2 regions of the Pseudomonas sp. LBUM1653 genome follow, and region 2 is predicted to be linked to the other one. Evidence: predicted binding sites of a transcription regulator. Region 2 holds the regulator's gene; the other holds the start of a gene.
What was found. Region 2 encodes sigma-54, which starts transcription at its own class of promoters, with help from an activator protein. Its sites were predicted from a motif close to ANTGGCATNNANNTTGCTNT; they were not measured.
Positions count from the first base shown of each region.

Region 1: the regulator sigma-54 is predicted to act here: its motif matches at 10,064-10,083, upstream of glnA (type I glutamate--ammonia ligase).

Region 1 is NZ_CP166803.1:331,106-347,036, forward strand. Features, by position in the region: gene gpmI (2,3-bisphosphoglycerate-independent phosphoglycerate mutase) at 1-681, opposite strand, end outside; gene ACA054_RS01565 (rhodanese-like domain-containing protein) at 835-1,248, shown strand; gene grxC (glutaredoxin 3) at 1,250-1,504, shown strand; gene secB (protein-export chaperone SecB) at 1,548-2,039, shown strand; gene ACA054_RS01580 (IS110 family RNA-guided transposase) at 2,456-3,514, opposite strand; gene trmL (tRNA (uridine(34)/cytosine(34)/5-carboxymethylaminomethyluridine(34)-2'-O)-methyltransferase TrmL) at 3,656-4,111, opposite strand; gene ACA054_RS01590 (hypothetical protein) at 4,110-4,550, shown strand; gene ntrC (nitrogen regulation protein NR(I)) at 5,104-6,540, opposite strand; gene glnL (nitrogen regulation protein NR(II)) at 6,537-7,622, opposite strand; gene ACA054_RS01605 (DUF4124 domain-containing protein) at 7,912-8,421, opposite strand; gene glnA (type I glutamate--ammonia ligase) at 8,563-9,969, opposite strand; gene thiI (tRNA uracil 4-sulfurtransferase ThiI) at 10,298-11,752, shown strand; gene typA (translational GTPase TypA) at 11,892-13,712, shown strand; gene ACA054_RS01625 (YkgJ family cysteine cluster protein) at 13,925-14,365, opposite strand; gene ACA054_RS01630 (glycogen/starch/alpha-glucan phosphorylase) at 14,623-15,931, shown strand, end outside.
Region 2 is NZ_CP166803.1:950,194-966,124, forward strand. Features, by position in the region: gene ACA054_RS04185 (superoxide dismutase) at 1-489, shown strand, start outside; gene ACA054_RS04190 (ZIP family metal transporter) at 519-1,412, shown strand; gene ACA054_RS04195 (HPr family phosphocarrier protein) at 1,995-2,270, opposite strand; gene rapZ (RNase adapter RapZ) at 2,286-3,143, opposite strand; gene ptsN (PTS IIA-like nitrogen regulatory protein PtsN) at 3,146-3,610, opposite strand; gene hpf (ribosome hibernation-promoting factor, HPF/YfiA family) at 3,623-3,931, opposite strand; gene ACA054_RS04215 (RNA polymerase factor sigma-54) at 4,007-5,500, opposite strand; gene lptB (LPS export ABC transporter ATP-binding protein) at 5,685-6,410, opposite strand; gene lptA (lipopolysaccharide transport periplasmic protein LptA) at 6,410-6,958, opposite strand; gene lptC (LPS export ABC transporter periplasmic protein LptC) at 6,945-7,517, opposite strand; gene ACA054_RS04235 (KdsC family phosphatase) at 7,526-8,050, opposite strand; gene ACA054_RS04240 (KpsF/GutQ family sugar-phosphate isomerase) at 8,050-9,024, opposite strand; gene ACA054_RS04245 (ATP-binding cassette domain-containing protein) at 9,300-10,109, shown strand; gene mlaE (lipid asymmetry maintenance ABC transporter permease subunit MlaE) at 10,109-10,906, shown strand; gene mlaD (outer membrane lipid asymmetry maintenance protein MlaD) at 10,906-11,373, shown strand; gene ACA054_RS04260 (MlaC/ttg2D family ABC transporter substrate-binding protein) at 11,385-12,026, shown strand; gene ACA054_RS04265 (STAS domain-containing protein) at 12,023-12,328, shown strand; gene ACA054_RS04270 (BolA family protein) at 12,443-12,682, shown strand; gene murA (UDP-N-acetylglucosamine 1-carboxyvinyltransferase) at 12,705-13,970, shown strand; gene hisG (ATP phosphoribosyltransferase) at 14,099-14,734, shown strand; gene hisD (histidinol dehydrogenase) at 14,861-15,931, shown strand, end outside.

The DNA.
Region 1 (15,931 bases), 620 kb from region 2:
GTACGCGGCTTGCAGGCCTTCCTGGGCGGTGGCGGCGTTGAATTCGCCATGGCCGTCGACGATCAGGTTGTAGGCCTGGGAAACACGGTCCCAACGGTTGTCGCGATCCATGGCGAAATAACGACCGATGAGGCTGGCGATCCGGCCTTTGCCCAGGGCCTGGAAGGTAGCGTCCAGTAGTTCGATCGACGATTGCGCGCTTTTCGGCGGGGTATCGCGGCCGTCGAGGAAGGCGTGCAGGTAGATTTTTTCGGCGCCGCGCCTGGCAGCCAGTTCGGCCATGGCGACCAGGTGATCCTGGTGGCTGTGCACGCCGCCATCGGACAGCAGGCCCATGAAGTGCACGGCTTTACCGGCAGCGACTGCTTTGTCCACAGCGGCGCAGATGGTCGGGTTCTCGAAGAACTCGCCGTCGCGGATCGATTTGGTCACGCGGGTGAAGTCCTGATACACCACGCGGCCGGCACCGAGGTTCATGTGGCCTACCTCGGAGTTGCCCATCTGGCCATCAGGCAGGCCGACGTCCATGCCGCTGCCCGAAATCAGGCCGTTGGGCACGGTGGCCCACAAGCGGTCCAGTACGGGCTTCTTCGCAGCAAAGATGGCGTTGGATTCGGGGCTCTCACTGTGACCGAAGCCATCGAGAATAATCAGGACCAAAGGTTTAGGCGTGGTAGTCATGGAGTCCGCTCGTGGCTGAGTTAAAAGAGGGCGATGGAAAAGGGAGTGGCAGTTTAAAGCGAAGTTCCGGCCACGTCACCGCCGGACGGGGTTTGGCCCACCATAGTGGCTGTGTATACTGGCCGACATTTTAACGCCCTGGAACCTCCTTCGATGGTTGCTAACCTGATTCAATTTGCCACTAACCACTACATCCTCGTGGGTATCTTCGTCGTACTGCTGGCGTTGCTGATTGCCTATCAGATGCAGGGCGGCGGTCGTAGCCTGAGCACTGGCGAACTGACTGGCCTGGTCAACAAAGACGCCGGCGTGGTGATCGACATTCGTCCGATCAAGGATTTCGCCGCCGGTCACATCGTTGGCGCGTTGAACATTCCGCACGACAAATTGGCCGCACGCGTCGGCGAACTGGAAAAGCACAAGGCCAAGACCATCATCCTGGTCGATGCCATGGGCCAGACGGCCGGTACCCACGCTCGTGAACTGGTGAAGGCAGGCTTCACCGCCGCCAAGCTGTCCGGTGGTGTTTCCAGCTGGAAAGCCGACAATTTGCCGTTGGTGAAGTGATATGAGCAACGTCGTCGTCTATTCCAGCGATTACTGCCCTTATTGCTCCCGAGCCAAGTACCTGCTCGAGAACAAAGGCGTGGCCTTCGAAGAGATCAAGGTCGATGGCAAGCCGCAGGTGCGCGCTGCAATGGCTCAGAAGGCCGGACGTACGTCCGTGCCGCAGATCTGGATCGGCAGCACCCACGTTGGCGGTTGTGATGATTTGTTTGCCCTGGAGCGCGCCGGCAAGCTCGACGCGCTGCTCAAGGCCTGAATTCCATACCCTATAAAAAGCCCAAGATCAGAAAGGATCTGAGATGACTGACCAACAGAACACTGCAGCTAGCGAAGAAGAAACCGCACCGCAATTCTCCTTGCAGCGCATCTACGTACGTGACTTGTCCTTCGAAGCCCCGAAAAGCCCGGCGATCTTCCGCCAGCAGTGGGAGCCGAGTGTCGGTCTGGATCTCAATACCCGTCAAAAGGCTCTGGAAGGCGACTTCCATGAAGTCGTACTGACCCTGTCGGTCACCGTGAAGAACGGTGAGAGCGGAGAAGTAGCGTTCATTGCCGAAGTGCAGCAGGCCGGTATCTTCCTGATCAAGAACCTGGACGACGCTTCGATGAGTCACACCCTGGGTGCATTCTGCCCGAACATCCTGTTCCCGTACGCGCGCGAAGCGCTGGACAGCCTGGTGACCCGCGGCTCGTTCCCGGCCCTGATGCTGGCTCCGGTGAACTTCGACGCACTGTACGCACAAGAGCTGCAACGCATGCAGGCGGCGGGCGAGACACCGACCGTGCAATAAAAAAGCTTCGCTTGCTCCATGAAAAAAGCGCCTATTCAGAGGCGCTTTTTTCATGGAGCAAGCGAAACCTTCGAGTAGGAGCTGGCTTGCCAGCGAAGGGGCCATAACATTCAACCTTAGGCTGGCTGGCTGACAGACCGCTTTCGCTGGCAAGCCAGCTCCTATGTATGGACTCGCCCCCACTGTCTACCCGCTTTTGAAAAACTGTCGCCCCGTTGCATCTATGTATTAGGCCTATTCGTGGAAGCCGTCTTCGGCCTCTGGCCAAAATTGGAAGAGCTCGTGGTATGCCGATTACAGTCAGGCCTCGAAGGCCAGTAGGAGCTTAGGCATCAATCCACGCCGGTCTTACCTGGGGTCAATTTTTTTCAGCAAAGGGTCAGACAGTCAGTACCTCGGTGGCAGAACTCTGTCGCTCAGTGGCTCATCGTCGCTTGCTGACCATCACCAGCATGGCGACGATAAGACTGGTCATTCTGTAGAAGCACCCAGACGATTCGCAGGTTGCGGTTGGCTAGCCTGATCGCAGCCTCCTTACGGCCCAGTCGGCTCATCCACCGCAACAAGCGGCGGTCATCGGGTTGCTGGGAATCAGGTCGTAGTTGTTGCAGCACCGCATGGGCTCCCTGGATCATCAGGCTGCGTAAATAAACATCACCTCGCTTGGTCATGTCCCCCAGCCGGACCGTCTGCCCGCTACTGTGCTGGTCAGGTACCATGCCAAAGTACGCGGCAAACTTGCGGGCATTGGGAAATCGCTCAGGCTTGCTTTCCTTGGCCACCAGTGCCGTGGCAGTGACTGGGCCGATGCCGCGCACAGTCATCAGTCGCTTCGCCGTCATGTCGGCGTTGGCGGCCACTTCCAGGCGTCCCGTCAGCACGCTGATGCGCTCGCCCAAATGGCGCCACTCGGCCAACAGTTCGTGGATCAGTTCACGCAGCAGGCCCGGCACCGGCTGGGTGGCATCTTCCAGTACCCGCGGAATTTTCTGACTGATCGCAACATCGCCCTGCGCCAAGGCCACGCCGTGCTCGAGCAGCAGGCCGCGCATCTGATTGCTTACCGCTGTGCGTCGACGCACATAGCCCTGACGGGCGCGATGCAGCGCTTGCATTGCCAGCGCCGCAACGCTTTTGACCGGTACCGCGCAGATTTTTTCATCGCGACCCGCCCGCAGAATCGCCAGCGCATCGTTGCGATCATTTTTAGGCCCGCTGCGGTGTGTGGCCACCAAACCGGCTGGAAGAATCCGCGCCAGATTGCCTTTGTCTTGCAGCTGCCGGGCCCAGGCTTGAGCACCCGGACCGGTCTCCATCAAAATCACGACATGAGGCGGCAACTGCTGGAGAAACTCATAAAACGCCTCACGCGACTTGATCCGCTGCTCGTAGCGCACTTGGCCAAGGACATCTTCACCGGCGACCTGAAAGACCTGCTTGGCCAGATCGACCGCCAAAGTTGTGCAGGCCGACAAATCGGAAGAAGACAGGGATTGATCAATCGAACTATGATTTTTCATGGACTCGCCCTCGCTGTCGTTGGCTGTTTAGACTGCCATCGTGGCGCATTGACGCCTCGGCTGGGGCGAGTCCATCCAATTACAAGTATGGCGGTGTTATTTGAATCCGTTCTGCCGCCAGGCCTCGTACACCGCAACAGCCACGGTGTTGGACAGATTCAGGCTGCGGCAGCCTTCACGCATCGGCAGGCGCAGGCGTTGTTCGCCGGGCAGGGCGTCGAGCACCTCGGCTGGCAGGCCACGGCTTTCCGGGCCGAACAGGAACGCATCGCCCTCGGCGAAGCTGGCGTCGTGAAACGGCCGCGAGCCTTTGGTGGTGAAGGCGAACAACCGCGGATGACCGAGGCTTTCCAGGCAGCTGGCCAGGTCCGGGTGGCGTTGCAGGGTGGCATACTCGTGGTAGTCGAGGCCGGCCCGGCGCAGGCGCTTGTCGTCCATCTCGAAGCCCAGCGGTTCGATCAAATGCAGGTGGCAGCCACTGTTGGCGCACAGCCTGATAACGTTGCCGGTGTTCGGCGGAATTTCCGGTTGGAAAAGGATGACGTGAAACATGCACGGCTCCGAAGGTAAAGATGAGCGGCATTCTACGCCGCAAGCCGACTCTCGTTCGAAACTATTCCCGCGTGTGATGGCTTCACTGGCAATTGTCGGGGTGATGGTGGGGTTGATGATCGGCCGCCTGACCACCCCCGATCCCAGCGAATTGCAACAGATCGAAGTGACGAACGACGGGTTGGTGGTGTGGTTCAACAATGAGCCCAAGACCCACGGCGAGATCGTGGAAGGCAGTGTCGCGCTGTTGTTCGAAGCTGAAGGCAAGGCGCAAAAAGGCCAGCTCAAGCTCAACGGCAAGGACGTGAACTGGCGCGTACGCTTGAGTGACGGGGGATTGTTGCTGACGCTGGTGGCGGCGCGGCCCCTTCAGGGGGAGTGGGCCGGTAGCGAGGTCGATGACCGCTGGCGGCTGGAGATCCATCTCCGAGAGCAATAAAAGAGGGAATCCCCGGCCTGCCTGTACCAAGGTCCCCAAAACGGGAGGGTTCGCGCATGGCGTCTGAACCCGGTGTAAAGAGGGAATCCCCGGCCTGCCTGTACCAAGGACCCCAAAACTGGGGGGGGCTCGTCGCTTGTGCGGTGTGAGCCCGGTGTAAAGAGGGGAATCCCCGGCCTGCCTGTACCAAGGCCCCCGAAACTGGGTAGTGATCTGAATCACTGATGAGACTATTGCAGGGGGCGTGCCAGGTTTTAACAAGCTGAAACAGAAAGTCGCGTAAAAACGATGAAAGCCCCGGAAATCGGGGCTTTCGTGTTTTTTCGATAGGAGTTCGATTGCGAACGGAGGCGGGATTTCGGATTGTATATCGTGCGCGATTGCGGTTCACGGTGCATTCAGGCGGTGCACGGGAGCCCAAAAAGCTTCGCGAGCAGGCTCGCTCCCACAAGGTTCGGTAGCGTTCACTAAATCGTGAGAACACTACAAATCCACTGTGGGAGCGAGCCTGCTCGCGAATTGGGTGTGACGGTCAGTGAAGAATCGAGGCTGTTTAACCCTCATCCCCCTCATCATCATCCCCGCCATCAACCTTCATCCCCAGCTCCTTGATCTTGCGAGTCAGGGTATTGCGCCCCCAGCCCAGCAACACGGCGGCATCGCGGCGGCGGCCGGCGGTGTGTTTGAGGGCGGTTTCGATCATGATCCGCTCGAAGGTCGGCACGGCGCTGTCCAGCAGGCTGGACTGACCGCGAGCCAGTGCCTGGTCGGCCCATTGGCGCAACGCCTGTTCCCAGTTGGTCACCGGGGCCGAATCCTGCGGTAGGCTCAGCAACTCCGGTGGCAGGTCGCCGATATGCACTTCGCGACCCGAGGCCATCACTGTGATCCAGCGGCAGGTGTTCTCCAGTTGGCGCACGTTGCCCGGCCATGGCAGGTTTTTCAGGTATTCCTCGGTTTCGCTTTTCAGCAGCTTCGGCTCGACGGCCAGCTCCTGCGCGGCACGGCTGAGGAAGTGCTTGGCCAGGGTCGGGATATCTTCGCGACGGTCCGACAGGCGCGGTATGTGGATGCGGATCACGTTGAGACGGTGGAACAAGTCTTCACGGAATTTCCCGGCATGCACCAGAGTTTCCAGGTTCTGGTGCGTGGCGGCGATGATCCGCACATCGACTTTGACCGGGACGTGACCACCGACACGATAGAACTCGCCATCGGCCAGGACCCGCAGCAAACGGGTCTGGGTGTCGGCTGGCATGTCGCCGATTTCATCGAGGAACAACGTGCCCCCATCCGCCTGCTCGAATCGCCCGCGACGCAGGTTGGCGGCGCCGGTGAACGCGCCTTTTTCGTGGCCGAACAACTCGGATTCCATCAGGTCCTTGGGGATCGCTGCCATGTTCAGTGCAATGAACGGCGAAGCGGCCCGCGGGCTGTGGCGGTGCAAGGCGTGGGCCACCAGTTCTTTACCGGTGCCGGATTCGCCGTTGATCAGCACGGTGATGTTGGAGTGGCTCAAGCGCCCGATGGCGCGAAACACTTCCTGCATCGCTGGCGCTTCGCCGATGATTTCCGGGGTGCGGGTCAGTGCGACCGGGACTTCCAGGCCTTGTTGTTCCTGAGCGTGCTGGTTCGCGCGCTTGACCAGGGAGACCGCTTCGTCAACATCGAACGGCTTGGGCAGGTATTCAAAGGCGCCGCCCTGATAGGACGCGACAGCGCTGTCCAGATCGGAGTGCGCGGTCATTATGATCACTGGCAGCCGTGGGTGTTGCTCGCGAATCCGCGCCAGAAGGTCCAGGCCGCTGGCACCGGGCATGCGGATGTCGGAGATGATCACGTCCGGTTGCTGGCGCGCCAGGCGGCTCATCACGCCATCAGCGCTGTCGAAGCTTTGCGTGGTCATGCCTTCCTGCTGCAAGGCTTTTTCCAGGACCCAACGGATAGAACGGTCGTCATCGACGATCCACACGGTTTCACTACGGCTCATGTCGATGTGGCTCCTTGTTCCAGTGGCAGAAAGATCGAGAACGTGGTGTGGCCGGGGTGGCTGTCACATTCGATCAAGCCCTGGTGCTGGCTGATGATGTTCTGGGTAATGGCCAGGCCCAGCCCGGTACCGTCCGGACGGCCACTGACCATGGGGAAAAAGATGGTTTCCTGAAGATCCGCAGGAATGCCCGGACCGTTGTCGATGATTTCGATCTTGGTCACCAGGCGATGGCGCACGTGGCCAATGGTGAACTGGCGCATGGCGCGGGTGCGCAGGCTGATGCGGCCCAGGCGCAGCTCATTCTGGCTGCTGATGGCCTGCATCGCATTGCGCACGATATTCAGCACGGCCTGGATCATTTGTTCACGATCGATCAGGACGTCGGGAATGCTCGGGTCGTAGTCGCGCACCAAAGTGATGCACCCCTGGCTTTCGGCCTCGACCAGATGGCAGACGCGCTCCAGCACTTCGTGAATGTTGCACATGGCCAGCGATGGCAGCTTGTTCGAGCCGAGCATGCGATCGACCAGGTTGCGCAGGCGGTCGGCCTCTTCAATGATCACGTTGGTGTAGTCGCGCAGGCTTTCTTCCGGCAGCTCGCGGGCCAGCAACTGTGCCGCGCCGCGAATACCGCCCAGCGGATTCTTGATTTCATGGGCCAGACCCCGCACCAGCATCTTGCTGGTTTCCTGCTTCGACAGCTGGGCCTCTTCCTTGGTGATGCGCAGCAAGCGGTCGCGGGGATGGACTTCGAGCAGGAGCAGGGTGTCGCCATTGCTCAAGATCGGCGTTACCGCGTAATCAACCGTCAAGGTCTGGCCGGTGAGGGCGGTGAGCATGGCTTCGCGCTTGGTGAACGGATGCGCCTGCTGGACCGCCTGGCGCAATGAATTGAGCGCCTCGGTGGATTCGGTGAACAGCTCGCTGATGAACTGCCCGTGGCTGCGCTGGCCGCTGATGGCCAGGAGCATCTCCGCCGCGGGGTTCATGTACTCAAGGCGTAATTCGGCATTGAGCAGGATGGTGGCGGTGGTCAGGTTGTCGAGCAGCAAGCGGTGCAGTGCGTCACTGATGGTCATTCAGGACCTCTTTTGGAGCAGGGCGCGCGCATGAATAAAGCGCTGATGCGAGGAAAATGCAAAAACCAAACCAAGGCTCCGAAAAGAAGCGCTAAACCCCTGAAACGGGCGTTTGACGCTCGATTGCGTGGCGCTATGCCAGCTTTCGCGGGTAGTTTCGAACCAAAATGGGCTGCAATGTGCGCGTGGTGCAACCATTCGCACCAATATAGTGCGCAAGCCTGAATGAGGTTAAAAGAACTTCAGGAGCGAGTTTTCTGTTTCGGCGGGCTTGTTCGCTAGAAATCCTTCAGCGCTTGTGCACCCTCTGCACGGTGAAGGTAACGGTAGGGCTTTGCTGCACGATGGCTTCGCCACTGACTACTTGTACCGCGAGGCGGTGCAAGCCGCGGTCGATGTTCACCAGTTGCAGGATCGGTACGTTGCTAGGTTGGCCATAAGGCTGGTCATCCAGCAACAGTCGCAGTAGATGCTGGCCTTGCAGGCGTGGTTCGATCAGCACGTGGACGGTGAAGGTGCCGTTGTTGGCGCGCAGGGCTTCGGTGGTGGGCAGGCCCGTGAGCTCCAGTACGTTGTAGGCGATGCGGGGCTGATCTTGCGCAGGGGGTGGTGTGGGAAGTGCTTGCGTGGGTTGGGGCGCAACGCGGTTGAGTGGTGGCAGTTCGACCGGCTGCACGGTGACGCCATCAGGTGGTTGATTGCTATACGCCGTGTTGCCTTGGGCGTCGGTGTACTTATAGATCTGCGCTGTGGCGGGCAGTGCGATCAGCAGCAGGATGAAGAGAAAACCACGACCCATGAAATCGACCGGAAACGAAAGCGATGGGTTGAAGCATAGGTCAGAAGAGACGGTTGGCCCAGACCGTAAACATTCGGGCATAAAAAAGGCCTCCCGAAGGAGGCCTCTTTTTGTCACGCCGCTTGCGCAGGCGCTACCGGATCAGCAGCTGTAGTACAGCTCATATTCCAGTGGGTGTACGAAGGTACGTACCTTGATTTCTTCTTCGCTTTTCAGGGCGATGTAAGCGTCGATGAAGTCGTCGCTGAAAACGCCGCCTTTGGTCAGGAACGCACGACCTTTGTCCAGCTCTTCCAGGGCTTCTTTCAGGCTGCCGCAAACTTGTGGGATCTCTTTCGCCTCTTCAGGCGGCAGGTCGTACAGGTTTTTGTCAGCAGCGTCGCCAGGGTGGATCTTGTTCTGGATGCCGTCCAGGCCAGCCATCAGCAGTGCTGCGAAGCACAGGTACGGGTTGGCAGCCGGATCCGGGAAGCGTGCTTCGATACGGCGGGCTTTCGGGCTCGACACGTAAGGAATACGGATCGAAGCGGAGCGGTTGCGAGCCGAGTAGGCCAGCATCACTGGAGCTTCGAAACCTGGAACCAGACGCTTGTAGGAGTTGGTCGCCGGGTTGGTGAAGCCGTTCAGGGCCTTACCGTGCTTGATGATGCCGCCGATGAAGTACAGGGCGGTATCGGACAGGCCGGCATAGCCTTCACCTGCGAAGGTGTTCTTGCCATCTTTCCAGATGGACATGTGTACGTGCATACCCGAGCCGTTGTCACCGTACAGTGGCTTAGGCATGAAGGTAGCGGTACGACCGTAAGCGTCGGCAACGTTGTGCACGACGTACTTCAGGGTTTGGGTTTCGTCGGCTTTCTTCACCAGGGTGTTGAACTTGACGCCGATTTCGTTCTGGCCGGCAGTTGCCACTTCGTGGTGGTGAACTTCGACGGTCAGGCCCATTTCTTCCAGTGCGTTGCACATGGAGGTACGGATTTCGTGGTCATGGTCAAACGGTGGAACCGGGAAGTAGCCGCCTTTGACGCCTGGGCGGTGGCCCTTGTTGCCGCCTTCGATGTCCTGGTCGGACATCCACGAACCCTGTTCGGAGTAGATCTTGAACATGGAGCCGGAAATGTCGGACTTGAACTTCACCTGGTCGAAGATGAAGAACTCTGGCTCTGGACCGGCGAACACGGTGTCACCGATACCGGTGGATTTCAGGTGCTCTTCGGCACGCTTGGCGATCGCACGTGGGTCGCGGTCGTAGCCTTGCATGCTCGAAGGTTCAATGATGTCGCAGACCAGGATCAGGGTCGGCTCTTCGGTGAACGGATCCAGAACAGCGGTGGAATCGTCCGGCAGCAGGATCATGTCGGAGGCTTCGATGCCTTTCCAGCCAGCGATGGAGGAGCCGTCGAACATTTTGCCGACTTCAAAGAAGTCATCTTCCAGCGCATCGCGAGCTGGCATGGTCACGTGGTGCTGAGTGCCCTTGGTATCTGTGAAGCGCAGATCAATCCACTTGACGTCATGATCTTTGATGAGTTGAACCGACTTCGACATAGTGTCCTCCGGGTGGATTAGGGCTGGTAGTGGATGCCCTTTAATGTTTGTGATGCCGGCGCGAATACTCTGCCAAGGCAACCTGCCTCACAAGGGAGCAAATTGCATGCCAGTGCCCCACCATGGGTTTTTTGCCCCAAATTCACGCTTATAAGGTGGTAAAGCACCTTAAAGAGGAAAATCTCGCCCTACAATGTGGCGTTCATTTCAATAAATGACCTGTTTTGGTGCATGCAAAACCTTCTGCACATTAACTGGTCAAACCTTGAGCAATTTCCGCTATAATCCGCGCCCCCCTTTTTCGGCAGGCCTCGCGCGCGCTGTTTCCATGAAATTAATCGTAAAAGTCTTTCCAGAGATCACCATCAAGAGCCGCCCGGTACGGATGCGTTTCATCCGCCAGTTGGCCAAGAACATCCGTGCCGTGCTCCGTGACCTGGACCCGGCTGTGGTGGTGAACGGCGTGTGGGACAATCTCGAGCTGGAGACCCGCGTCAGCGAGCCCAAGGCCCTGAAGGAGATGGGCGAGCGCCTGAGCTGCATGCCGGGCATCGCGCATTTCCTGCAGATCGACGAATACCCGCTGGGTGACTTCGATGACATCGTCGAGAAGTGCAAGCAGCACTACGGTGAAGCACTGGCCGGGAAGATCTTTTCGGTACGTTGCAAGCGCGCCGGCAAGCACCCATTCAGCTCGATTGATATCGAGAAATATGTCGGCAGCCAGTTGCGCCGTCAGTGCGGTGCCGCCGGAATCGACCTGAAAAAGCCTGAAATCGAAGTCCGCATCGAAGTTCGCGACCAACGGTTGTTCGTGATCCACAGCCAGCACAATGGTATCGGCGGTTATCCGCTGGGTGCGCTGGAGCAGACGCTGGTGCTGATGTCCGGTGGCTTCGATTCCACCGTCGCGGCCTACCAAATCATGCGCCGTGGCCTGATGGCGCATTTCTGCTTCTTCAACTTGGGTGGACGTGCCCACGAATTGGGCGTCATGGAAGTCGCGCATTTCATCTGGAAGAAGTACGGCAGCTCGCAACGCGTGTTATTTGTCAGTGTGCCGTTCGAGGAAGTGCTGGGGGAAATTCTCGGCAAAGTCGATAACAGTCATATGGGCGTAGTATTGAAGCGTATGATGTTGCGCGCATCTTCGCAGATTGCCGATCGACTGCACATCGACGCGTTGGTCACCGGAGAGGCGATCTCCCAGGTATCGAGCCAGACCCTGCCGAACCTGTCCGTGATCGACTGTGTGACCGACAAGCTGGTCTTGCGTCCGCTGATCGCCAGCCACAAGCAGGACATCATCGACCTGGCCAACGAAATCGGCACCGCCGACTTCGCCAAGCACATGCCGGAGTACTGCGGGGTCATCTCGGTGAATCCCAAGACTGCTGCCAAGCGCCATCGGGTGGAGCACGAAGAGAAAGAATTCGACATGGCAGTCCTTGAGCGTGCGCTCGAGAACGCCAAACTGGTACCGATCGATCGCGTGATCGACGAATTGGGCCAGGATCTGCAAATTGAAGAAGTCAGCGAAGCGCTGGCCGGTCAGATCGTCATCGACATCCGTCATCCGGATGCCACCGAGGATGACCCGCTTGCGCTTTCTGGCATCGAGGTACAAACGATGCCGTTTTATGCACTGAACGCTCGTTTCAAGGAACTGGACCCTACTCGCCAGTACCTGCTTTATTGCGACAAAGGCGTGATGAGTCGCCTGCATGCCCACCATTTGCTCAGTGAGGGACATGCCAATGTGCGCGTTTATCGACCGAGCTAAGTGCCCGGGGCTGTTTGCCTGTGGCTTGCGTCACCGGCCCCCCGACGCCGCCGTCAAGCTGTAACGGCAAGGCCTGACTCTACTGTAAATCGCTGCCAAGACTTGTCAGCGCACCGAATCCTCTGATCGAGATACACAAGTGATCGAAAATCTACGCAACATCGCCATCATTGCTCACGTTGACCATGGTAAAACCACCCTGGTAGACAAACTCCTGCGTCAATCCGGCACCCTGGAGCGCAACGAGCTCAACGACGAGCGCGTGATGGACTCCAACGACCAGGAAAAAGAGCGCGGTATTACCATCCTGGCGAAAAACACCGCCATCAACTGGAACGGCTTCCACATCAACATCGTGGACACCCCGGGCCACGCCGACTTCGGCGGCGAAGTAGAACGCGTAATGTCGATGGTCGACTCCGTTCTGCTGCTGGTTGACGCTCAAGACGGCCCTATGCCGCAAACCCGTTTCGTGACCAAGAAGGCTTTCGAAGCCGGCCTGCGTCCGATCGTGTGCATCAACAAGGTTGACCGTCCAGGCGCGCGTCCGGACTGGGTTCTGGACCAGATTTTCGACCTGTTCGACAACCTGGGTGCTACCGAAGAACAGCTGGACTTCCAGGTGATCTACGCCTCTGCCCTGAACGGCATTGCCGGTCTGGAACACACCGCCATGGCGGAAGACATGACCCCGCTGTACCAGGCGATCGTTGACCACGTTCCACCACCGAAGGTTGACCGTGAAGGTCCGTTCCAGATGCAAATCTCGGCACTGGACTACAACAGCTTCCTGGGTGTTATCGGCGTTGGCCGTATCGCTCGTGGTAGCGTCAAGCCGAACACCCCGGTTGTCGCTATCGGCGCCGATGGCAAGAAGCGTAACGGTCGTATCCTGAAGCTGATGGGTCACCACGGTCTGCACCGTGTAGACGTTGAAGAAGCTTTTGCAGGCGACATCGTGTGCGTGAGCGGTATGGACTCGCTGTTCATCTCCGACACCCTGTGCCAGCCGGATACTGTCGAGGCGATGAAGCCTCTGACCGTTGACGAGCCAACTGTTTCCATGACCTTCCAGGTAAACGACTCGCCATTCTGCGGTAAAGAAGGCAAGTTCGTGACTTCCCGTAACATCAAGGAACGTCTGGACAAAGAGCTGCTGTACAACGTTGCACTGCGCGTTGAAGAAGGCGACTCGGCTGACAAGTTCAAGGTTTCCGGCCGTGGCGAACTGCACCTCTCGGTACTGATCGAAACCATGCGTCGCGAAGGCTTCGAAATGGCTGTAGGCCGTCCGGAAGTGATCATCCGTCTGGTTGACGGCGTGAAGCACGAACCGTACGAAAACGTCACCATCGACCTGCCGGAAGAATCCCAAGGCAAGGTGATGGAAGAGATGGGCCTGCGTAAGGGCGACCTGACCAACATGGTGCCGGATGGCAAGGGCCGTGTACGTCTGGAATACAACATCCCTGCTCGTGGTCTGATCGGTTTCCGTAACCAGTTCCTGACCCTGACCAACGGTGCTGGCATCCTGACCTCGATCTTCGACCGTTACGACGTGATGAAGTCCGGCGACATGTCCGGCCGTCAGAACGGCGTTCTGGTTTCGGTTGAAACCGGCAAGGCACTGACCTACTCCCTGGAAACCCTGCAGGCGCGTGGCAAGCTGTTCGTTGAACACGGTCAGGAAATCTACAACGGTCAGATCGTTGGTCTGAACAGCCGTGACAACGACCTGGGCGTAAACCCTACCAAGGGCAAGAAGCTCGACAACATGCGTGCTTCGGGTAAAGACGAAACCATCGCCCTGGTTCCACCTGTTCGCTTCACCCTGGAACAGGCTCTGGAATTCATCCAGGACGACGAGCTGTGCGAAGTCACTCCTAAGTCCATCCGTCTTCGCAAGAAGATCCTGGACGAAAGCGAGCGTACCCGCGCTGCCAAGAAAGCCAAGGCGTAACACTTAGCCCCGGCTGAACAAAAACGCCCCCGGTCGAGAGACCGGGGGCGTTTTTGTTTGTCTGGGGTTTGTGCGGTGCCAGTTCCGGCCCCATCGCGAGCAAGCTCGCTCCCACAGGTTTTAATTCTGAATACAGATTCTATGAACGACACAAAACTCTGTGGGAGCGAGCTTGCTCGCGATGAGGCCCGGTCAGGCAGCGAGATTCTGAATCAGAATTTCTCGAGGGTCCGACGGCTACTGCTCTCACGCACCACTTCTTTCGGCTTATAAGCGCAATACCCCGGCCGCGGGCCGATTTTCGGGTGGTTGCGGCAGGTATCCGGGCGCTTTTCATAAATAGTGCACAGACGGCTCTTACGATCCAGGTACAGGCAATCGTTGTTGCTCATGCGCTGGAGGGTGAAGATCTCGGACTTCTGGTTGTAGCGCTCGACGATCCCTTCCTTTTGCAGGCGCTTGGCGATGTTTTTTGGCGGGTCGCCGCGTTCGAACTCATCGACGATGCCGATGCGGATCAGGTCCTTGATCTTGACCTCGACCGGCAGGGTGCAACAGCTCGATAGGCAGGAGCCGCACATTGGGGCAGAGTACTTGGCCCAGGTATCGAGTCGGTCGATCTCCGCGGCGGCGATCAGGTTGGGCTTCATCATCGGTTGTTACCAGCGTGTGCATCAGGGCGCGCGATCATACCGGGACTGGTGGATTTTTGAACAACCTTTCGCCAGTTTTTTTTACGGGCACCCAGGCAGCACCGCTAATCCGGCACGGCCCCTGCATTGAATCAGGTACACGACAATGTATTGCCGGCCTAATGCGCATTAACAGGAAAAACTGCCGAACCAGAGTCTATACCGTCTGTCAGACCGTCTAGTCTCAGACAATTCCAAGCTCGCTCGAGGTCCTATCGATGACTCAAGAACCACTTGTTCGCGAAGCAGAGGTGGCCGCATTTCGCGACGCCGTCTTGACCAAACTCACCTACGCGGTGGGCAAAGACCCGGATCACGCCTTCGACCATGACTGGTTCGAAGCCATTGCCCTGGCAGCGCGTGATCATATGGTCGAGCACTGGATGGACCACACTCGGCAGATTTACCGCAAAGGACAGAAGCGGGTTTATTACCTCTCCCTGGAATTCCTGATCGGCCGGCTGCTCTACGACAGCCTGAGCAATCTCGGCCTGCTCGACGTGGCACGCGAAGCCCTGACCGAACTCGGCGTCGACCTTGAACGCATCCGGCTGCTGGAGCCCGACGCGGCGTTGGGTAACGGTGGTCTCGGACGACTGGCGGCGTGCTTCATGGAAAGCATGTCGACCCTGGGCATCGCGGGTCATGGCTACGGCATTCGTTACGAGCACGGCTTGTTCCGTCAGGCCGTCGTCGACGGCTGGCAACAGGAGCAGACCGAACACTGGCTGGATTTCGGCAACCCGTGGGAGTTCGAACGGCCGGAAGTGGTTTACACAATCGGCTTTGGCGGCGGTGTCGAGACCGTGACCGATGAAGCCGGCAAGTCCAAGCAAGTCTGGCACCCGGCGGAAACCGTGCGGGGCATTGCCTATGACACGCCGGTGGTCGGTTGGCGCGGGGCAAGCGTGAACACTTTGCGGCTGTGGCGCGCACGGGCCATGGAAGATTTGCACCTGGAACGCTTCAATGCCGGTGACCACTTGGGGGCGGTGGCAGAAGTGGCCCGGGCCGAAAGTATCTCGCGGGTACTCTACCCGGCAGACAGCACCGAGGCCGGCCAGGAACTGCGGTTGCGCCAGGAATACTTCTTCGTCGCCGCATCCCTGCAGGACTTGCTGCGTCGCCATCGCAACATGCACACCTCGGTGCTGACCCTGGGCGATCACGCGGCGATCCAGCTCAACGATACCCACCCCTCGATTGCCGTGGCCGAGTTGATGCGCCAATTGGTCGATGTCTACGACGTGGCATGGGATGCGGCGTGGCAGGTCACGGTCGATACGCTTTCCTACACCAACCACACCTTGCTGCCCGAGGCGCTGGAAACCTGGCCGGTGGGTCTGATGGAGCGCATGCTGCCACGGCACATGCAGATCATTTACCTGATCAACGCCCAGCACATCGACTCGCTGCGGGCCAAGGGCATCCACGATTTCGACGTGCTGCGCGCGGTGTCATTGATCGAGGAAGACAACGGTCGACGCGTGCGCATGGGCAACCTGGCGTTCCTCGGCTCCCACAGTG
Region 2 (15,931 bases):
GCTGTCGAGGGCACCGAGTTCGCCGAGTGGCCGGTGGAAAAACTGGTCGCCGCCGTGCAGCAACTGCCTGAGAAGCTCCGTGCGGCGGTGATCAATCAGGGCGGCGGCCACGCCAACCATTCATTGTTCTGGGAGGTCATGGCGCCCCACGGCGGCGGCAAGCCTGAAGGCACGCTGGCCCAGGCTATCGATGAGCAATTGGGTGGCCTCGACAGTTTCAAGGACGCTTTTACCAAAGCCGCGCTGACCCGTTTCGGCAGTGGCTGGGCCTGGCTGAGCGTTACACCGCAAAAGACCCTGGTGGTGGAAAGCAGTGGCAACCAGGACAGCCCCTTGATGAACGGCAATACGCCGATCCTTGGCCTGGATGTGTGGGAGCACGCTTATTACCTGCAGTATCAGAACCGCCGTCCGGAATACATCAGCGCGTTCTACAACGTGATCAATTGGCCAGAAGTTGCTGCGCGCTATCAAGCGGCACTGGCCTGAGTCTTTTATAAAAACAACCAAGGCTGATTATGTGCACTGAAACACTGGCGGTCGGAAGTGGACGAATGTTTCGTTACGCATTTGGATCGCTGTTACTGCTGGCGGGCATGAGCCTGTTGGTTGCACACGGGCTAGCGTGGCTGGACCTGGAGCCGAGGCTATCGCGGGCATTGCAGGGCGGAGCGATCTGCGCCCTTGGCACTGCGCTCGGGGCCGTGCCGGTGCTGGTGATCCGGCGTATGCCCCAGGCACTCGGCGATACGCTGCTGGGCTTTGGTGCTGGCGTGATGCTCGCGGCGACAGCGTTTTCGCTGATCGTGCCGGGGATTGCCGCAGCAGAAAACCTTGGCATGACGCCGTGGGTAGCCAGCAGCCTGATCTGTTTTGGCATCATGCTCGGCGCGTTCGGTCTTTTCCTGGTGGATCGCAAGGTCTCGGGGGCTTCACCACAAATGCTCGTCGGCACCGTCGAGCATCCGGTGATCCCGCCACGGATCTGGCTGTTTGTGTTTGCAATCATTGCCCATAACATCCCTGAAGGCATGGCGGTCGGTGTGTCGGCCGGTGGCGGCATGGCTGATGCCGACAGTCTGGCAATGGGTATTGCCTTGCAGGATGTGCCGGAAGGGTTGGTGATCGCGTTGGTCTTGGCCGGGGCAGGGATGTCGCGTTTCAAGGCCTTTCTGATTGGTGCGGCGTCAGGGTTGGTCGAGCCTGTGTTCGCGCTGTTGTGCGCGTGGCTGGTGAGCCTGGCCGAACTGCTGTTGCCTTTGGGGTTGGCGCTGGCGGCGGGGGCGATGCTGTTGGTGGTTACCCATGAAGTCATTCCCGAGTCGCGGCGGCACGGTCACGACAAGCTGGCCAGCCTTGGGTTGCTGATCGGGTTTTGTTTGATGATGGTGATGGATACGGCGTTGGCCTAAAAAGATCGTAAGAACGCGGTTCGAGCCTGCGGCAGCTCCTGGATGGATCGTGTTTCCCAAGGAGCTGGCTTGTCGGCTATGAGGGCCACATCGTAGCGATGGCGGCCTCGCAGCCGACCAATCTCTTGCGGCTATACCCGATCTATTGTGGGAGCGAGCCTGCTCGCGAATGCGGCCTGACAGCCGACCTGGATTTTGTTGACTGAGTACATATCCATTCCTGCGGTAACGGCCACTTATGGTTTCGCCCTTACGGCGAGTCACTTGGAAAAGCCCCAAGTAACCAAGGGCTCTTGCCCCTGGCGTTCGGTGCCTCGCTAAGGCTCGGCATGCCCTCGCTCCGGTCCTGCTCCGTGGGCCCGCCGCCATCGGCCATCCATGGCCGGGGGCGGCTAACCCGGCATCCATGCCGGGTTGCCCACTGCGCAGAACCTCCACTCGGCCTCTCGAGGGGGCAAGAAAATCAAAAACAAAGCCAAAGCAAAAGCCAGAGCGAGGCGGCCTGCCGGTCGGCCTGATTTTATGTTCCGTGTAGATGCCGCAGGCTCGGCCAGCGTTCGGGCGATCTTTTGATCTTGACCTTTACTCGCCTTCGTCGAAGAAGTTGTTGATCAACGTCACCAGCGCATCCAGCGCTTCCTGTTCCTGCTCGCCTTCCGTGCTTAGATAAATCTTGGTGCCCTTGCCGGCAGCCAGCATCATCATTGCCATGATGCTTTTACCGTCGACAGTGGTCTCTGGCGTGCGTCCTACCCTGATCGTGCAATCCTTGAATTGACCGGCGATCCCAACGAATTTTGCCGAAGCGCGCGCATGCAGGCCCAGCTTGTTGATGATTTCGATTTCCAGAGCAGGCATCGCGGTGTGAATCCTTTAGCTGAGGTCGCGGTGGCGAACCTGGACGTTCTTCAGGGATTGCTGCAGGACCTGGCCAAGACGTTCAGTCAGGTAGACGGAGCGGTGATGGCCGCCGGTGCAGCCAATGGCAATGGTGACATAGGCACGGTTGCTGGCGGCAAAGCGTGGCAGCCATTTGAGCAGGTAAGTAGAAATGTCCTGGAACATTTCCTCGACATCGGGTTGCGCCGCCAGGTACTCGGCCACCGGTTGGTCGAGTCCGGACTGCTCGCGCAGTTCCGGCTTCCAGTAAGGATTGGGCAGGCAGCGCACATCGAAGACCAGGTCGGCGTCGACCGGCATGCCACGCTTGAACCCGAACGACTCCACGAGGAATGCCGTACCGGGTTCCGGCTGGTTCAGCAGGCGTAGCTTGATGGTATCGCGCAGCTGATACAAATTCAGGCTGGTAGTGTTGAGCTTGAGATCGGCAAGGTCGGCAATCGGTCCGAGCAGGGTGGTCTCGTCGTTGATCGCTTCAGCCAGTGAGCGGTTGGCATTGCTCAGCGGGTGACGCCGACGGGTTTCCGAGAAACGTTTGAGCAGGGTTTCCTCATCGGCATCCAGGTACAGGACATCGCACTGGATATGGCGGCTGCGCACTTCTGCCAGCAACTCGGGGAACCGCGACAGGTGACTTGGCAGGTTGCGAGCATCGATGGATACGGCAACCAGCGGTTGTGCCAGCTCGGTGTGTATCAGCGCTCGCTCGGCCAGTTCGGGCAGCAACCCGGCAGGCAGGTTGTCAATGCAGTAGTAGCCGTTGTCCTCGAGGACGTCGAGGGCGGTACTTTTACCGGAGCCGGAACGCCCGCTGACGATGATCAAGCGCATGATTAATGACCGTTTTGCTCGTCCAGGACAACCTGATACAAGGCTTCATTGCTCGGGGCGCTGCGCAGTTTTTCGCGCACTTCCTTGCGGTCGAGCATGCTGGCGATCTGGCGTAACAGCTCCAGGTGCGCATCGGTAGCGGCTTCCGGGACCAGCAGAACGAACAGCAGGTCAACCGGGGCACCGTCGATGGCGTCGAAATCGATGGGTGCATCAAGGTGCATCAGGGCGCTGATGGGCGAGGTGCAACCCTTCAGGCGGCAGTGAGGAATGGCGATGCCGTTGCCAAAACCGGTTGAGCCGAGTTTTTCACGGGCAATAAGAGCCTCGAAGACATCTTGCATCTCCAGATCCGGCACTTCTTTGTGGATAAGGTTGGCAATTTGCTCGAGGGCTTTCTTTTTACTGCCGCCCGGCACGTTCACCAGGGAACGGCCGGGGGTCAGGATGCTTTCAAGTCGGATCATGGGTTGGGAGTGTTAACGACCCGTAGCGCCCTGGAGGAGGCTCTGGGTCTTTTCCTTATGCTTTTTGAGTTGTTTATCCAGCTTGTCGGTAAGGGCGTCGATTGCCGCGTACATATCGGTATGTTCCGCGTTGGCGACCACTTCATTGCCGGGAATATGCAGCGTGGCTTCGATTTTCTGCTTCAGCTTTTCGACCGTCATCGTGACCTGCACGTTGGTGATCTTGTCGAAATGTCGCTCCAGTCGTTCGAGTTTTTCGCCGATGTAGGAGCGAAGAGGTTCGGTCACTTCCAGTTGGTGTCCACTGATGTTGACTTGCATACAGCTTCTCCTTCGTTGCCAGTGCATAAAGCGGCAGATCCAGATGATCTGCCACTGGAACGCTGTGGCGTGGCCCTACATCAACCGCTTGCGTTCGCTCGAAGGCGCGATCCCCAGGGATTCGCGGTACTTGGCGACGGTGCGGCGAGCCACCTGAATGCCTTGTGCCTCCAGTAAACCAGCGATCTTGCTGTCACTCAACGGCTTTTTCTGATTTTCCGCGGCAACCAGTTTTTTGATGATCGCGCGAATCGCCGTGGACGAGCATTCTCCGCCCTCGGAGGTGCTGACGTGGCTGGAGAAAAAGTATTTCAATTCATAGATGCCCCGAGGGGTATGCATGAATTTCTGCGTGGTCACCCGTGAAATCGTCGACTCGTGCATGCCGACCGCTTCGGCGATGTCATGCAGCACCAATGGTTTCATGGCTTCGTCGCCGTACTCCAGGAAGCCGCGCTGATGCTCGACGATCTGTGTGGCCACTTTCATCAGGGTTTCGTTGCGGCTTTGCAGGCTTTTGATGAACCAGCGGGCTTCCTGCAGCTGATTGCGCATGAAGGTGTTGTCGGCGCTGGTGTCGGCACGGCGAACGAAGCCTGCATACTGGGCGTTGACCCGCAGGCGAGGCACCGACTCCTGGTTGAGCTCCACCAGCCAGCGCTCGTTGTCCTTGCGCACGATCACGTCCGGAACCACGTATTCGGCTTCGGTCGACTCGATTTGCGAGCCCGGGCGCGGGTTGAGGCTCTGGACCAGTTCGATCACCTGGCGCAGTTCATCTTCCTTGAGCTTCATGCGGCGCATCAGCTGGCTGTAGTCGCGGCTGCCGAGCAAGTCGATGTAGTCAGTGACCAGGCGCTTGGCTTCGGCCAGCCAAGGCGTCTTGGCGGGTAGCTGGCGCAATTGCAGCAGCAGGCATTCGCCCAGGTTGCGCGCTCCGATGCCGGCGGGTTCGAATTGCTGGATGCGGTGCAGGACGGCTTCGATTTCGTCCAGTTCGATGTCCAGTTCCGGATCGAAGGCTTCGAGGATTTCCTCCAGCGTCTCGTCCAGATAACCCTGGTTGTTGATGCAGTCGATCAGGGTCACGGCGATCAGGCGATCGGTGTCGGACATCGGTGCCAGGTTCAATTGCCACAGCAGGTGGCTTTGCAGGCTCTCGCCGGCCGATGTGCGGGTGGTGAAGTCCCACTCGTCGTCATCGTTGCTCGGCAGGCTGCTGGCGCTGGTCTGGTAGACGTCTTCCCAGGCGGTGTCGACAGGCAGTTCGTTGGGAATGCGCTCGTTCCAGTCGCCTTCCTCGATGTTATCGACCGTCGGGGCGCTTTCCTGGTAGGAGGGTTCCTGGATTTCGGTGTTGGGTTTGTGTTCGGCGTTGTCGGCCAGAGGGTCGGAATTGTCGAAGTCGTCGCCTTCTTCCTGGCGCTCGAGCATCGGATTGGACTCCAGGGCCTCCTGGATTTCCTGTTGCAGGTCCAGGGTCGACAATTGGAGCAGGCGGATGGCCTGTTGCAGCTGCGGTGTCATCGTCAGCTGCTGGCCCATTCTCAAGACTAGCGATGGTTTCATGGCAGGGGCTTAACACCTTATTCGCCGGCGCACATGCGCCATCCACTACAGGGCGCCGGAGCGCCAAACATAAGCAAATTATATGCCCGAAACCGCGGCGTTTGCCTAGAGCGCTGTAACAATAAAAAAAGGTTGATTTTTTATTGCGGCAAGCGTTTGGGCGACCCGCCGGACACCTCGACGCTTACAGACGGAATTCATGCCCCAGGTACACTTCCTTCACCAGGTCGTTGGCCAGGATGGTTTCAGCGTCGCCTTCGGCGATCAGTTGGCCATCGTTGACAATGTAGGCGGTTTCGCAGATATCCAGGGTTTCGCGGACGTTGTGGTCGGTGATCAGCACGCCGATGCCCTTGGCCTTGAGGTGGTGGATGATCTGCTTGATGTCGCCCACCGAGATCGGGTCCACGCCGGCGAAAGGTTCGTCGAGCAGGATGAATTTCGGGTTGGTGGCCAGTGCCCGGGCGATTTCCACCCGGCGGCGTTCGCCACCGGACAGGCTCATGCCGAGGTTGTCGCGGATGTGGCTGATGTGGAACTCCTGCAGCAGGCTTTCCAGTTCCTTTCGGCGACCGGCCTTGTCGAGTTCCTTGCGGGTCTCGAGGATGGCCATGATGTTGTCGGCCACCGACAGTTTGCGGAAGATCGACGCTTCTTGCGGCAGATAACCGATGCCCGCCTTGGCGCGACCGTGCATCGGCTGGTGGCTGACGTCGAGGTCATCGATCAGCACGCGGCCCTGATCGGCCTGTACCAGGCCGACGATCATGTAGAAGCAGGTGGTCTTGCCGGCGCCGTTAGGGCCGAGCAGGCCGACGATCTGGCCGCTGTCGATGGACAGGCTGACGTCACGCACGACCTGGCGGCTCTTGTAGCTCTTGGCCAAGTGCTGGGCTTTCAGAGTTGCCATTACGGGGCCTTTTGCTCTTCGGTTTTCTTTTTCGGCTGGATCACCATGTCGATGCGCGGACGCGACTCGGTCACCTTGCTGCCCGTGGCGCGACCGGCGCTGGCCAGCTTCTTCTCGGTGTCGTAGACGATTTTTTCGCCCTGGGTGACGTTGTTGTCCTTATCGATGACTTTGGCCTTATCGATCAGTACTACGCGGTTTTGCGGAGCGAGGTACTGGATGGTCACGCCCCAGCCCTGAACAGGCTTGGTGTCGCCAGCCGTCTGCAGTTGCTCGAAGTAGGCCAGGTTGCCCACCGAAGTCACCACGTCGATGTCGCCGTTTGGGGCGCGGGTCATGGTCACCTTGTTGCCGGTGACCTTCATCGAACCCTGGGTGATGATGACGTCGCCGGTGTAAGTGGCGATGCCTTGCTTGTCGTCCAGTTGGGCGTCGTCGGCCTGAATGCGGATTGGCTGCTGCTGATCGTCCGGCAGAGCCCAGGCGCTCACGCTTCCCAGTGCTGCGCCCAGACTGAGCAAAATAGGGAGGGTTTTAACGAGCCTCATACTGTCCTCTTACGTTCGATAGCAGGTGTATCCTGCTTTCTTTCAAATACGCCTTCATTCCCTTGCCAGTCGATACACCGCCAGCGCCGTCGATTCTAACGTCTTGCTCGGTCTGCGCATATTGCTGCTGCGGGAACACGGTCATGCGAGTAGTGGTGATCAGCGTCCTGCGGTTTTTCTCGTCGAAACGGGTAATGCGCACCGAATCGATCAGTTCGACCTGGGTGCCGTCGGGGTTGACTTCGCCTTTTTCGCTCTGGACGTGCCACGGGAACTCGGTGCCCCGGAACATGTTCAGGTCGGGGTTGGTCAGCAGCGTCACTTCGGTGGCTTTCAGGTGCTCGACCTTGTCCGACGTCATCTCGTATTGCAGTCTGCCATCCGGCAGGTACTGCACGCTGTGGGCGTTGGTGGCGTAATAGTCGATTGCGCTCTCATCGACCCGCACTACCGGCTTGTCGAGGAAGCGTTCCGGGCTGATGTTCCAATAGCCGACCGCAGCGAAAATCGCCGTGATGCTACCGAACACCAGAATGTTGCGAATCTTTTTACTTAGCATGATCTGGCTCACAGGTACGCGGCGTTGGCCTCATCGAGGCGGCCTTGGGCGCGCAGGATCAATTCGCAAAATTCACGGGCGGCACCTTCGCCACCGCGGGCTTGGGTGATGCCGTGAGCGTGCTCGCGCACGAAACTGGCGGCGTTGGCCACTGCCATGCCCAGACCAACACGGCGGATCACCGGCAGGTCCGGCAAATCGTCACCGAGGTAGGCGACCTGCTCATAGCTTAGGCCGAGTTGGCCAAGAAGCTCGTCGAGCACCACCAGTTTGTCTTCGCGACCTTGATACAGGTGGGGAATGCCGAGGTTTTTCGCTCGTCGCTCGACCACAGGGGTTTTGCGGCCGCTGATGATCGCGGTCTGCACGCCGGCCGCCATCAGCATCTTGATGCCCTGGCCGTCGAGGGTGTTGAACGTCTTGAACTCGCTACCGTCTTCGAGGAAGTACAGGCGCCCGTCGGTCAGGACGCCGTCGACATCGAACACTGCGAGTTTGATCTGTTGGCCGCGTTGCAGCAGGTCCGTGCTCATTACATTACTCCCGCACGCAGCAAGTCGTGCATGTTCAGGGCACCGACCGGGCGATCTTCGCTGTCGACCACGACCAGCGCGTTGATTTTGTGATCTTCCATTATTTTCAGGGCCTCGGCGGCGAGCATTTCGGCACGGGCGGTCTTGCCATGGGCCGTCATGACCTGATCGATAATGGCGTTGTGGATGTCGATGCTGCGGTCCAGCGTGCGACGCAAGTCACCGTCGGTGAATATCCCGGCCAGCTTGCCGTCGGCCTCGAGTACGACGGTCATGCCCAGGCCTTTGCGGGTCATTTCCATCAATGCATCCTTGAGCAGGGTGCCACGCTGTACTTGCGGCAGCTCCTGTCCGGCGTGCATGACGTTTTCCACTTTCAATAGCAGGCGTCGGCCCAGCGCACCGCCCGGGTGGGAAAAGGCGAAATCCTCGGCGGTAAAACCGCGGGCTTCCAGCAACGCAACGGCCAGGGCATCGCCCATGACCAGCGCGGCGGTCGTCGACGAGGTGGGCGCCAGGTTCAGCGGGCAGGCCTCGTGCTCGACATGAACATTCAGGTTGACCTCCGCCGCCTTGGCCAGCGGGGAGTCGGGCTTGCCGGTCATGCTGATCAGCTGGATGCCCAGGCGCTTGATCAGCGGCAGCAGGGTGACGATTTCGTTGGTTGAGCCGGAGTTCGACAGCGCCAGGATGATGTCGTCGCGGGTGATCATGCCCATGTCGCCATGGCTGGCTTCGGCAGGGTGCACGAAAAAGGCCGTAGTGCCGGTACTGGCAAGGGTAGCGGCAATCTTGTTGCCGATGTGCCCGGATTTACCCATGCCGACCACGACGACGCGTCCCTTGCTGGCCAGAATCATCTCGCAGGCGCGCACGAAATCCGCGTCGATACGGGGTAGCAAGCCTTTTACGGCTTCCAGTTCGAGGCGGATGGTGCGCTGTGCTGACTTGATCAGGTCGCTGGATTGGCTCATTTCGAAAACGTTCAGCCTGATGAAAAGGCGGCGATTATAGCTGTTATGGCCCAAACCCTCACACAAGTTCGTCGCCCATTGTCATTCGTTGTTACCGAATCCCCTCTAGATGGAGCTTTTTGGCTGTCATGATGCTGAACATCGCCCGGCATTGGCCTTGGGCGCGTGGCGCTTGCAGTGATATAGTTCGCCGCCAGTTCGGCCCGCCCAGGAGGTATGTGCTTTTGTCAGGAAGCCAGGCGTCCGAGTGTGAGGCTGCATCGCAAGGAGTTTAGATGAGTGCCGATAACGCCTACGCGGTCGAGCTGAAGGGACTGACCTTCAAGCGCGGTGCGCGCAGCATTTTCAATAACATTGATATCCGTATCCCGCGCGGCAAGGTCACCGGCATCATGGGGCCTTCCGGGTGTGGCAAGACCACGCTGTTGCGCTTGATGGGCGCGCAGTTGCGGCCTGCCAGTGGCGAAGTCTGGGTCAATGGTCAGAACCTGCCGGCGTTGTCGCGCAGTGATCTGTTCGATGCACGCAAGCACATGGGTGTGCTGTTCCAGAGTGGCGCGCTGTTTACCGACCTCGATGTCTTCGAGAACGTCGCCTTTCCATTGCGCGTTCATACCGCGCTGCCCGAAGAAATGATCCGCGACATCGTCCTGCTCAAATTGCAGGCCGTGGGGTTGCGGGGCGCCATCGACCTGATGCCCGACGAGCTGTCCGGCGGCATGAAGCGTCGCGTCGCGCTGGCGCGGGCGATTGCGCTCGATCCGCAGATTCTCATGTATGACGAGCCCTTTGTCGGCCAGGACCCCATCGCCATGGGTGTGCTGGTGCGCCTGATCCGCTTGCTCAACGATGCGCTGGGCATTACCAGTATCGTGGTTTCCCATGACCTGGCCGAAACCGCCAGCATCGCCGACTACATCTATGTGGTGGGCGACGGGCAGGTGTTGGGGCAGGGCACGCCGGACGAGCTGATGAACTCGGACGAGCCGCGTATCCGTCAATTCATGACAGGCGAACCGGACGGTCCGGTCGCCTATCACTTTCCAGCGACGGACTACCGCGCAGATCTTCTGGGGAAGCGTTGATGCGCAAAATTTCACTTTTGGAAAGGGTGCGCCGGTTCGGCCACGCTGGCATCGATGTGCTGGCGGTGTTCGGGCGCTCGTCGATTTTTCTGTTTCACGCACTTCTGGGGCGCGGTGGCATTGGTGGCGGGTTTGGCTTGCTGATCAAGCAACTGCATTCGGTGGGTGTGATGTCCCTGGTGATCATTGTGGTCTCCGGGATATTCATCGGCATGGTGCTGGCGCTGCAAGGCTTCAACATCCTGTCCAGCTACGGTTCGGAGCAGGCGGTGGGGCAGATGGTGGCGCTGACGCTGCTGCGTGAGCTGGGGCCGGTGGTCACGGCATTGCTGTTCGCCGGGCGTGCCGGGTCGGCGTTGACGGCGGAAATCGGCAACATGAAATCCACCGAACAGCTCTCCAGCCTGGAAATGATCGGGGTGGACCCGCTCAAGTACATCATTGCCCCGCGCCTGTGGGCCGGCTTCATTTCCTTGCCGGTGCTGGCGATGATTTTCAGCGTGGTGGGTATCTGGGGCGGTTCCTGGGTGGCCGTCGACTGGCTGGGTGTCTATGAAGGTTCCTACTGGTCGAACATGCAGAACAGCGTGACCTTTGCCGACGATGTGCTCAACGGCATCATCAAAAGCATGGTCTTTGCCTTCGTCGTGACCTGGATCGCCGTATTCCAAGGCTATGACTGCGAGCCCACTTCAGAAGGGATCAGTCGTGCCACTACCAAGACCGTGGTGTATGCCTCTTTGGCTGTGCTCGGCCTGGACTTTATTCTGACCGCCTTGATGTTTGGAGATTTCTGATGCAAAACCGCACCCTGGAAATCGGTGTCGGCCTTTTCTTGCTGGCTGGCATCCTGGCTTTGCTGTTGCTGGCGTTGCGGGTCAGTGGACTGTCCCCGAGCCCGAGCACCGAAACCTATAAACTTTATGCGTATTTCGACAATATCGCCGGTTTGACTGTCAGAGCTAAAGTGACCATGGCCGGTGTGACCATCGGCAAGGTCACGGCAATCGATCTGGACCGCGACAGTTTCACCGGTCGGGTGACCATGCAGGTGGAGAAGCGCGTAGATAATCTACCGGCAGACTCCACTGCATCTATCCTGACCGCTGGCCTGTTGGGCGAGAAGTACATCGGTATCAGTGTGGGCGGGGAAGAAGCCCTGCTCAAAGATGGCGGGACCATCCACGACACCCAGTCGTCGCTGGTGCTCGAGGACCTGATCGGTAAATTCCTGCTCAATACCGTTAGCAAAGACGCCAAATGAGGAGCTTTTGAATGATCTCTACCTTGCGACGTGGCCTGTTGGTTCTGCTCGCGGCCTTGCCGTTGGTGGCCAACGCCGTGGCGGCGCCTACCGCGCACGAGCTGGTTCAGGACACCACCAACCGCCTGCTGGCCGACCTGGCCGCCAACAAAGAGAAGTACAAGCAGGATCCGCAGGACTTCTACACGGCGCTCAACACCATTGTCGGGCCGGTGGTGGATGCCGAAGGTATTTCCAAGAGCATCATGACGGTCAAGTACTCGCGCAAAGCTACCCCTGCGCAAATGAAGACCTTTGAAGAAAACTTCAAGAAGGGTCTGTTCCAGTTCTATGGCAATGCCTTGCTCGAGTACAACAACCAGGGCATCACCGTTGATCCTGCCAAGGACGAGTCGGGCGAGCGTACGAGCGTCGGCATGACGGTCAAGGGCAGCAACGGCGCGATCTATCCTGTGTCCTACACACTGGAAAAGGTTGGCGGCGAGTGGAAACTGCGCAACGTCATCATCAACGGCATCAATATTGGCAAGCTGTTCCGTGATCAGTTCGCTGATGCGATGCAGCGCAATGGCAACGACCTGGACAAAACCATCAATGGTTGGGCCGGGGAAGTCGCCAAGGCCAAGGAAACCACCGAGAAACAGACCCAATGAGTGAGTCGGCGGTCCGGATGGACGACGCCGGCGAGCTGCGGCTCAGCGGCGTGCTGGATTATCGCACCGGCCCTGAGCTGCGCCAGCAGGGGCAGGCGCTGATCAATGCCAGCAAGGCTGCGGCCGTGGTGGTCGATTGTTCGGCGGTGGAGAAGTCCAGCAGCGTCGGTCTGTCGTTGTTGTTGTGTTTCATGCGCGATGCCCAGGCGGCCGGCAAGGCGCTGAGCATCCGCGGGATGCCAGAAGACATGCGCGAAATCGCTCAGGTCAGTGAACTGACCGAGCTGTTGGCGCATCCCTAACCCGCATCTATGAACAAGCCCCCCGTCAGAGTCCTGCTTCGCGGGGTTCGCAGGCGCGGGGCTTTTTTGTATGATGTCCGACCCGCGCGCACAGGGCGCCGATTGAGGTTGAGCATGCAGGCCGTAGAAGTGAAGAGCTTCCTTGAAGGAAAGCTGCCCGGAACATTGGTTGAAGTCGAGGGCGAAGGCTGCAATTTCCAGCTGAACGTGATTAGCGATGAACTGGCGGCGTTGAGCCCGGTGAAGCGTCAGCAGCAGATCTATGCCCATTTGAACCCATGGATCACCGATGGCAGCATCCATGCTGTCACTATGAAATTTTTCAGCAGCGCGGCCTGGGCCGAGCGCACCTGAGCCCAAGGGCGTCGAGATTCTTATGGATAAATTGATTATTACTGGCGGTGCTCGTCTTGACGGCGAGATCCGCATCTCCGGGGCAAAGAACTCTGCCCTGCCGATCCTGGCGGCCACCCTGCTGTGCGATGGTCCGGTGACTGTTGCCAACCTGCCACACCTGCATGACATCACCACCATGATCGAGCTGTTCGGTCGCATGGGGATCGAGCCGGTGATCGACGAGAAGCTGGCCGTCGAAATCGATCCGCGCACCATCAAGACCCTGATCGCTCCGTACGAACTGGTTAAAACCATGCGTGCGTCGATCCTGGTGCTGGGCCCGATGGTTGCCCGTTTCGGTGAAGCCGAAGTCGCGCTGCCTGGCGGTTGCGCCATCGGTTCGCGTCCGGTTGACCTGCACATCCGTGGCCTGGAGGCCATGGGCGCGGTCATCGACGTCGAAGGTGGCTACATCAAGGCCAAGGCGCCTGAAGGCGGCCTGCGCGGTGCGCACTTCTTCTTCGACACCGTCAGTGTGACCGGTACCGAAAACATCATGATGGCCGCGGCCCTGGCCAAGGGCCGCAGCGTCCTGGCAAACGCCGCGCGCGAGCCTGAAGTGGTCGACCTGGCGAACTTCCTGAACGCCATGGGCGCCAAGGTTTCCGGCGCTGGTACCGACACCATCACCATCGATGGCGTCGAGCGTCTGCACACCACCACTTACAAGGTGATGCCGGACCGTATCGAAACCGGCACCTACCTGGTAGCCGCGGCCGTGACCGGCGGTCGTGTGAAGGTCAAGGACACCGATCCGACCATTCTCGAAGCTGTTCTGGAGAAACTCCGGGAAGCGGGCGCGGAAATCACCTGCGGCGAAGACTGGATCGAGCTGAACATGCACGGCAAGCGGCCGAAAGCCGTCAACGTGCGGACCGCTCCGTACCCGGCGTTCCCGACCGACATGCAAGCGCAGTTCATCTCCCTCAACGCCATTGCCGAAGGCACCGGTGCCGTGATCGAGACGATCTTCGAAAACCGCTTCATGCACGTGTACGAACTGCACCGCATGGGCGCCAAGATCCAGGTCGAAGGCAACACCGCCATCGTCACCGGCACCGAGAAGCTCAAGGGCGCGCCAGTGATGGCCACCGACCTGCGGGCTTCGGCCAGCCTGGTGATCTCGGCGCTGATTGCCGACGGCGACACCCTGATCGACCGCATCTACCACATCGACCGTGGTTACGAGTGCATCGAAGAGAAACTGCAGATGCTGGGCGCCAAGATCCGCCGCGTTCCGGGCTAGTTTTTGCTGCATGGGCACAGGGACGTGCCTGTTGAATTCGTTTCAAGTCGAGCCGGTTTCCGGCTCGATGTGTGTCCGGCGCCATTTGCGACCGGGCATGAGTACCTTGATAAGGACTGACGTTTCCCATGTTGACCATCGCACTGTCCAAGGGCCGCATCCTTGACGACACCCTGCCGCTTCTGGCTGAAGCGGGCATCGTGCCGACCGAGAATCCGGACAAGAGCCGCAAGCTGATCATCCCCACGACCCAGGAAGATGTACGCCTGTTGATCGTGCGTGCCACCGACGTGCCGACGTATGTCGAGCATGGTGCCGCCGACCTCGGTGTCGCTGGTAAAGACGTGCTGATGGAATACGGCGGCCAAGGCCTGTACGAGCCGCTGGACCTGCAGATTGCTCAGTGCAAGTTGATGACCGCCGGCAAGGTCGGCGCGGTCGAGCCCAAGGGCCGCCTGCGTATCGCCACCAAGTTCGTCAACGTTGCCAAGCGTTACTACGCCGAACAGGGCCGTCAGGTCGATATCATCAAGCTCTACGGCTCGATGGAGCTGGCGCCGCTGATCGGCCTGGCCGACAAGATCATCGACGTGGTCGACACCGGTAACACGCTGCGAGCCAATGGCCTGGAGCCACAGGATTTCATCGCGGCCATCAGTTCTCGGCTGATCGTTAACAAGGCTTCGATGAAAATGCAGCACGCCCGTATCCAGGCGTTGATCGACACCCTGCGCAAGGCAGTGGAGTCTCGACACCGCGGCTGATTCACCTGCGCGACCGTAAGGCGCGCCCGTCTATCCGCCTCATAGCCAGAATTCTCAGGTGCCCAAGCGGAAACGACTGCTAAGTTAGGGCGCCTGAGTTTTTGCCAATCCTATGAGGCTCTCGCTATGACCGCACCGACTGCAATTCGCCGACTCAACGCTGCTGACCCGGATTTCGCACATCATCTGGATCATCTGCTGAGCTGGGAAAGTGTGTCTGACGACTCGGTCAATCAGCGGGTGCTGGACATCATCAAGGCCGTGCGCGAGCGTGGCGATGCGGCGCTGGTGGAGTTTACCCGCCAGTTCGACGGGCTGGACGTCGCGTCTATGGCGGACCTGATCCTGCCGCGCGAACGCCTGGAGCTGGCACTGACGCGCATTACCGTGCCACAGCGCGAAGCCCTGGAAAAAGCCGCGGCGCGCGTGCGCAGCTACCACGAAAAGCAGAAACAGGACTCCTGGAGCTACACCGAAGCCGACGGCACCGTGCTGGGCCAGAAGGTCACGCCGCTGGACCGCGCCGGCCTCTACGTGCCGGGTGGCAAGGCGTCTTACCCGTCATCGGTGCTGATGAACGCCATTCCGGCCAAGGTCGCCGGCGTGACTGAAGTGGTCATGGTGGTGCCGACGCCTCGTGGCGAAATCAACGAGCTTGTGCTGGCGGCTGCCTGCATCGCCGGCGTTGACCGCGTATTCACCATCGGTGGCGCCCAAGCGGTGGCCGCGTTGGCCTATGGCACCGAAAGCGTGCCGAAGGTCGACAAGGTGGTTGGTCCGGGCAATATCTATGTCGCCACCGCCAAGCGCCACGTATTCGGCCAAGTCGGTATCGACATGATCGCCGGTCCGTCCGAGATCCTCGTGGTGTGTGACGGCCAGACTGATCCGGACTGGATCGCCATGGATCTGTTCTCCCAGGCCGAGCACGACGAAGACGCCCAGGCGATTTTGGTCAGCCCGGACGCCGAGTTTCTCGACAAGGTCGCCGCCAGCATCAACAAACTGCTGCCGACCATGGAGCGGGCCGAAATCATCGAAACCTCGATCAATGGCCGTGGCGCCCTGATTCTGGTCGAAGACATGAACCAGGCCATCGAAGTGGCCAACCGCATCGCGCCGGAGCACTTGGAGCTGTCGGTTGCCGATCCGCAAGCCTGGCTGCCTCAGATCCGCCATGCCGGTGCCATCTTCATG